DNA from 2 places in the Brachybacterium sp. AOP29-B2-41 genome. Region 1 is predicted to be linked to the other one. Evidence: riboswitches for the same ligand, from Rfam matches in the RefSeq annotation. Region 1 holds a riboswitch; the other holds the start of a gene.
The links. Region 1 has a riboswitch for thiamine pyrophosphate ahead of ACT3T9_RS11640 (YkoF family thiamine/hydroxymethylpyrimidine-binding protein). Riboswitches for the same ligand answer to the same signal wherever they lie in the genome.
Positions count from the first base shown of each region.

Region 2: linked by a shared signal. The riboswitch ahead of ACT3T9_RS07190 (ECF transporter S component) and the one ahead of ACT3T9_RS11640 (YkoF family thiamine/hydroxymethylpyrimidine-binding protein) in region 1 are both predicted to bind thiamine pyrophosphate.

Region 1 is NZ_JBQSXR010000011.1:29,660-32,859, forward strand. It holds gene ACT3T9_RS11630 (ATP-binding cassette domain-containing protein) at 1-392, opposite strand, end outside; gene ACT3T9_RS11635 (ECF transporter S component) at 382-1,077, opposite strand; gene ACT3T9_RS11640 (YkoF family thiamine/hydroxymethylpyrimidine-binding protein) at 1,074-1,763, opposite strand; TPP riboswitch at 1,801-1,909, opposite strand; gene ACT3T9_RS11645 (protein-L-isoaspartate O-methyltransferase family protein) at 1,885-2,451, opposite strand; gene ACT3T9_RS11650 (MBL fold metallo-hydrolase) at 2,459-3,184, opposite strand.
Region 2 is NZ_JBQSXR010000005.1:199,536-202,735, reverse strand. It holds gene ACT3T9_RS07195 (ATP-binding cassette domain-containing protein) at 1-1,309, opposite strand, end outside; gene ACT3T9_RS07190 (ECF transporter S component) at 1,306-1,953, opposite strand; TPP riboswitch at 1,999-2,104, opposite strand; gene ACT3T9_RS07185 (hypothetical protein) at 2,195-2,761, opposite strand; gene ACT3T9_RS07180 (M13 family metallopeptidase) at 2,758-3,200, opposite strand, start outside.

The DNA.
Region 1 (3,200 bases):
AGGGCGACGTCATCGGCGACCCGCGGGAGGCACACCCCGTCGGTCGGATCCTGACCGAGGAATCCGACGGTCCCCGCGGTGGCCAGGACCCCCTCGGCGATCGGGTCGATGCCGCCCACCCGCAGGGTGCCGGTGACCCGGCCGCGCTGGTGGGAGGGGAGCGCGCCGGCGAGCGCGCGCAGCAGCGTCGATTTGCCACAGCCGCTGGGGCCCAGCAGGAGCACCTGCTCCCCGGCCCGGATGCTCCCGGTCCAGGGGCCGACGCCGTCCCCCGAGGGCAGGACCACCTCGAGCTCCCGTGCCTCGACCACCGTCCCCGACTGCCCGGGGGCCGCCGCCTCCCTCTCGCCCGGCGCGGTGACCTCGGCGGCCGCTGCGGCCTCAGCGGACACGACGTGCCGGGATGCCGTCGTCGCCCTGCGCGGCGGCACCGATCGCGAAGTTCGCGAGCACGCCGGTGCGCTCCAGGGCGCGGACGATCACCCTGGCGAGCAGACCGCCGAGCACGATCCCGGAGAGCACCTGCATCCCGAGCCGCAGCGCGAGCAGGTCCTGGCCGTACCAGCCCATCCGGTAGGCGGTCCAGAAGAACACCAGGCCCGCACCGAAGGCGCCCGAGGCGGCGAACACTCCCCAACCGAACCGGCGGTAGCGGGTCAGGGCGAAGGGCAGCTCGCTGCCGATGCCCTGCAGCGCGGCGGCGAGCACCAGCATCGGGCCGACGGGGCTGCCGAGGAAGACGACCTCGATGATCGCGGCGAGCATCTCGGCGAGGATGCCCACGCCAGGGCGGCGCAGGATCGCCAGCGCCACCGGTCCCACCAATAGCCAGGAGCCGAACAGGACGTGCTGGGCGAGGTCCCCGGCGGGGCCCATCGCGATCGCGAGCCCGTTCCAGGCCTGGACGAACACCCAGTACAGGAAGCCGAACACGACACCGAGCACCACCACCAGCACGATCTCGCGCAGGGAGAGCCTCGGACGCCGGGCGGCACGAGCGGCCAGATCAGAGGCCTGCGAGGGAGTCTGGCCGGGAGCCCGGGAGGGGGTCTCTGCCGGAGTCTGTGCGCGGGTCATCGCGTCTCCTCGCCGAGCTCGCGCACCTCGTGGGAGGGGCTGTTCAGGGAGAGGGTGAGATGGCTGGTGACGTGCTGCACGCTGCGACCCACCTGCAACCAGCCGGCGACGGCAGTCGCGATCACCTCGCCGATGTCGCCCTCGAGGCGGGTGACGAAATGCTCGGAGCCGCGGAAGGTGCCCAGCTCCCGGGCGCGGTCGATCGCGGCGTAGATGTCGCGCATGTGGTCCGGCGCGGTGCCGTCGGCGGCGACCTGGTCCGCCAGCGGGTACAGCGCCCACTCCGCGGAAGCGAAACGGCCGGTGCGACGGGGCTCGGTGATCCCGACGTCGCGCGGGCCGGCGCCACCGGGAAGCTCGCAGGTCACCTCTCCCGGGCAGCCGCGCGAGAGGGTCACGGAGAGGGTGGCGTGGTGCTCGGTGCGGGCGAGGTCGTCTGCGAGGTCGATGAGATACCGCTGCAGGTGGGCTTCGTGGCCGCCGAGATAGGTGGAGACGTCCCCCGTCTCGCGCACCAGGCCGGTGAGGTCGAGCCGGGACAGGATGCCGACGAGCACTCGGGCGTAGTCATCGGTCATGACGGCTGCGGTGACCCTGGCGCCGACGCCGAAGCCGAGCGGGGTCTCGGTGGGATCCGGGGCGGTGCCCGGGAGGGTGGCGGGGGTGCCGACGGGAGTGATGCTCACGATCCGTGCCTTTCACGAGGGCACGGACGCGCAGCGACGATCGCCTGGCGGAGCTTCCTGCGCCGGCATGATCCGGATCAGGTTCTACGGTCGGAGTTCGAGAACTCCCTCTCAGCCCGGCCTACCGGACTCCCGTGCACGGAAGCACCGTACCCCGATCCGGCGTCCCTGGAGCGCGGCGGTCCACGAACCAGTGGCTGGACCGGGCGGCGGCGGAGACCAGGATCCGGTCGAAAGGTCCGTCCGCCGGCGCCCCCAGCACCCCGGGGAGGGCTTCGTGGATCTCCGCGCGGCCGTCCTCGCGGCCGACGGTCCCGGCGAGCGCGGCACGGGCAGGTGCCAGCAGGCTCACCTGCCGCTCCACACCCACCACGCTCCCGGAGGGTCCGACGAGGTGGGCGAGCAGCGCCGTGGTCCAGCCGGAACCGGCACCGACGTCGAGCACGTGCTGCCCCTCACGCACATCGAGCAGGCGGAGCATGTCCAGCACCGTGCTGGGTTGGGAGTTGGTCTGGCCCACTCCGATCGGCAGCGGGGAATCCACGCCGGCACGGTCCCGCAGCTCCGGGGGCAGGAAGTGCTCCCGGGGCACCGCATGCATCGCGCGGGAGGCACCGTCGCCGGTCCCTGCTCGGTCCGCGGGGTCCCGCCGGTCCTCGGACCGGTTCCTGTTCCTTTCGGCGCTCATGGCGCGTTCAGCTCCCGGGGAGCTCGATGACCCCGTCGACCGGCCAGTCACGCACCTCCGTGCCCTCGGGAGCGAGGGCAGTGGCCTGGCGCCGATAGATCGGTCGGCCCACGTCGCTCGCAATCGCCTCATGCACGGGCAGGGCCAGCGTCGGGCCGACGGCGCGGAGGAAGTCGACGGTCTCGGACACTTTCGACCAGGGGGCGACGACGGCGAAGGCGAGCACGTCGATGCCGTGGAACTCCGGCAGCGGCTCGAGGGAATCTCCGGTCACGCCGAGCCGGGGGCCGTCCCCCGCGGAGATCACGAGACCCGAATTGCCGACCCGCGGAATGTCCGGGTGGATGATCGCGTGCCGGCCGCCGACAGCCTCGATCCGCAACGAGCCGTGGCCCGGGACCGCGGCAAGCACGTGCGCGTCCCCGGCGGCGAGCGGACGCAGCTGCTCGGGGCGCACCGCAGCGGCGCCGTCGACCGCCTCCCGCAGCTGCTGCGCGGTCTCGGGCTCCGCGATCACCTCGGCGGTGGTCGCCAGGCGAAGCACCTCGTCCAGCAGGGTGCGGTCCACGTGATCGGGGTGCTGATGGGTCAGGAGCACGGCGTCGATCCCTGTCAGCACCGCGGCGCCGAGGCCGCGCACGGCCTCGCCGCTGAAGCCGCCGGGATCGATCAGCAGTCGACGCCCGCCGGTCTCCACCAGCAAGCACGAGTGGACGAGGTGGCGGATCTTCATCGGTTCCTCCTGGGAA
Region 2 (3,200 bases), on a different contig from region 1:
CATCCGGCCCGCTCAGGCGGTGCTCGACGTCTCCCTGCGCGATCAGCTCTAGGTCGTGGGTGGCCGCCACCACAGCGCAGCCCTCGGCTCGCGCGGCGGCCAGCAGCTCGAGCACCGCCGCATGGCGCGCCGCGTCCAGTCCCACGGTGGGTTCGTCCAGCACCAGCAGGCGAGGCTTCTGGGCGAGGGCGGCGATGATCGCGAGGCGTCTCTGCTCCCCGCCGGAGAGGGTGTGGGGGTTGGCCTGGGCGAGGTCGCTCAGGCCCGCTCGCTCCAGGAGCTGATCGGCGAGCTGCTCGTCGCGTGCCCAGGGGGAGGCGAGCACCTCCTCGCGCACGCTGCCGGCGACGAAGGAGTGCTCGGGGTTCTGGGGCACGAAGGCGACGTGCTCGGGCGCGGGCCGCTCCACGCTCCCAGCGGACGGGGCGGTCAGACCGAGCAGCGTGCGCAGCAGCGTGGTCTTGCCGCTGCCGCTGGGGCCGGTGATCACGCACAGCTCTCCGCTGCGCAGCTCGAGGGTCAGATCGTCGAGCACGGCCAGGCCGCCCCGCTGGGCATCGATGCCCCGCAGGGCCGCGATCACGGCGCCCTCGTGCTGCGCGCGGGGAGCCGAGCGGGTGGGTGCGGCGGGGGAGGCGGTCATGCCGGCTGCGATCTCGTGGGGCGGGCCGTCGGCCACGATCTGTGCCTGCTCACCGAGCACGATCAGGCGCTCCACGTGGTCCAGCCACGGTGCGAGCCGGTGCTCGGCGACCACCAGGGTGCGGCCCGCCGCGGTGGCCAGGATCGACTCGCGCACCGCAGCGGCGGTGGCTTCATCGAGCATCGACGTCGGCTCATCCAGCAGCAGCGCCGAGGGATCCAACGCGAGCGATCCCGCCAGGGCCAGGCGCTGCTGCTGCCCGCCGGAGGCATCCAGCGGCGCACGGTCGGAGGGGAGATCCACCAGCGCCGCATCGAGCGCCGCGGTGGTGCGGGCCTGGATCTCCGCACGTGGCAGGGCGGCATTCTCCGGGCCGAAGGCCGCCTCCCGGCCGACGGTCGCCGCGACCAGGGCGTCCAGAGGGTTCTGCAGCAGCAGGCCCCGCTCGCCGGGGCGGGCGGGGCCGGGCGCGCTGCCGGTCAGCTCTCCGGTCTCCTCGTCCAGGAGACCGGCCAGGGCCCGCAGCACGGTGGATTTCCCGCTGCCGCTGGCCCCGGCCAGCAGCACGCGCTGCCCGGCGGGGATCTCCAGGTCGAGGTCGAGGACGGTGGGCTCGGCCCGCGTGTACGGCTGCCAGGTGAGCCCTCGCAGGGACAGGTCCGTCACGCCCGGGCGTCGTCCGGTGCCATGCGCTCAGCCTGTGATCCAGCAGATCCTCCGGAGGGCGATGCGGCTCGTACCCGCTGGGCGCGCTCCCTGCCCGCCGGCATCGAGTCCAGAGCCCCGGTGGCGGCCAGGGCACGGCTGGCGGCCCATCCCAGCACGCCGCACAGCAGCGCCCCGGAGAGCAGGAAGAAGCCGAGCATCACGAGGGAGTAGGTCCAGCTCATCTCCTGGTAGTAGGCGAACTTCTCCCAGCCCCACTCCAGCAGGGCCGAGAGCATCCCGCCCAGCATCGCGACCGGCAGCGTGAAGCGCTGGTAGCGGAAGGCGAGGAACGCGAGCTCCACCCCGCCGCCCTGCATCAGGCCGGAGATCGCCGTGCCCCAGCCCCACTGGCTGCCCAGCAGCATTGACAGCACGGCGGCGATCATCTCGGCCAGCAGCGCAGCGCCGGGCTTGCGCACGATCAGGGCGGCCAGGACGGCAGGCAGGAACCAGATCCCGGCCAGGAGTCCCTCGGCGGGTTTGAAGGCTGCGGTGAGCGGCCCGATCAGGGTGTACAGCTGGCCGTACCCCAGGAATGCGACACCGAAGGCGGCGCCGATCAGAACCGTGACCAGCAGATCTACGGTGCGGAAACGAATCATCACTTCTCCTTCCTCAACGGAAGGGGCGTCCAGCACCGAAGGTGCCGCACGGATATCCCGACTCCCTACGCCGGTGTGAGCCGGATCAGGTTCGAGGGTCTGCGCCTGGTGCGCACTCTCAGCACCGCTCGGTGCTCCCCTGTCAGTGGATGACAAGGAGCCACTCTACCCCAACGGGCGCCCTGACCGGGGCCGCGGGGGCATCACCGAGCAGCAGCCCCGGCGCCGTGGCGGCACCCGCTCAGAGGCGGGCGCGGATCGCCTGGTCGACGGCCTCGGCCGTCGCCTGAGGATCGACCGGCGAGATGATGAAGTGGGTGGAGCCGCGGCCGATGATCTCGACCATCAGGCCGGGCCGGGTGGCCATCACCCGGTAGGCGGCGCGCGGCTCGTCCACGGTGAAGACCTTCCGCTTCCCGACAGGGGTGAGCTCCTGGGCGTGGGGTGTGAGCACGGTGCCGCGCCGCCACCCGTAACCGCCGAGGGTCACCCCGGCGCGTGACGAGGGCAGCTCTCGCAGCTGCACGGTGCGGAACTCCGACAGCGGCCACGGCCTGCGCGGCAGGAAGCCGCCCAGGCTCACGGTGAGGCCGTGCTCATCCACGATGAAGCGCGTCCACTGCCCCATCCAGGTCCACACCGCCAGGGCGAGGAACAGCGCCGCCACCAGGAGAACTCCCGGCAGGCTGGAGCGCTGGGACATCAGCAGCACAAGGATCACGCCGAACAGCAGGGTGATCCCGATCCTGGTCCAGCCGATCCAGGAGGGCCGGGTGCGCCCCACATAGAACGGAGGTTCGGGCCTCACCAGATCGTCACCCGCTCCTCCGGCGCGCGGTACATGGCGTCACCCTCAGTCACCGCGAAGGCGGCGTGGAACTCCTCGAGATGGCCCACCACCGTGTTGCAGCGGAACTCCATCGGCGCATGGGGGTCCACAGCCAGCCGACGGATCGCCTCCTGGTCACGGTTCTTCCCGCGCCACACGGTGGCCCAGGACCAGAACACGCGCTGCAGCCCGGTGAATCCGTCGAGCTCGACGTCGATGTCAGCGGCGTCGTGACTTGCCAGGTAGGCCTTCACAGCGATCGAGAGACCGCCCAGGTCGCCGATGTTCTCGCCTATCGTCAGCGCGCCGTTGACGCGATGGGACTCGTCGAGATCACGGGGGGAGAGCTCGGAGTACTGGGCGATGAGCTGTGCGGCACGGGTGTCGAAGGCCTCGCGGTCCTCGGGAGTCCACCAGG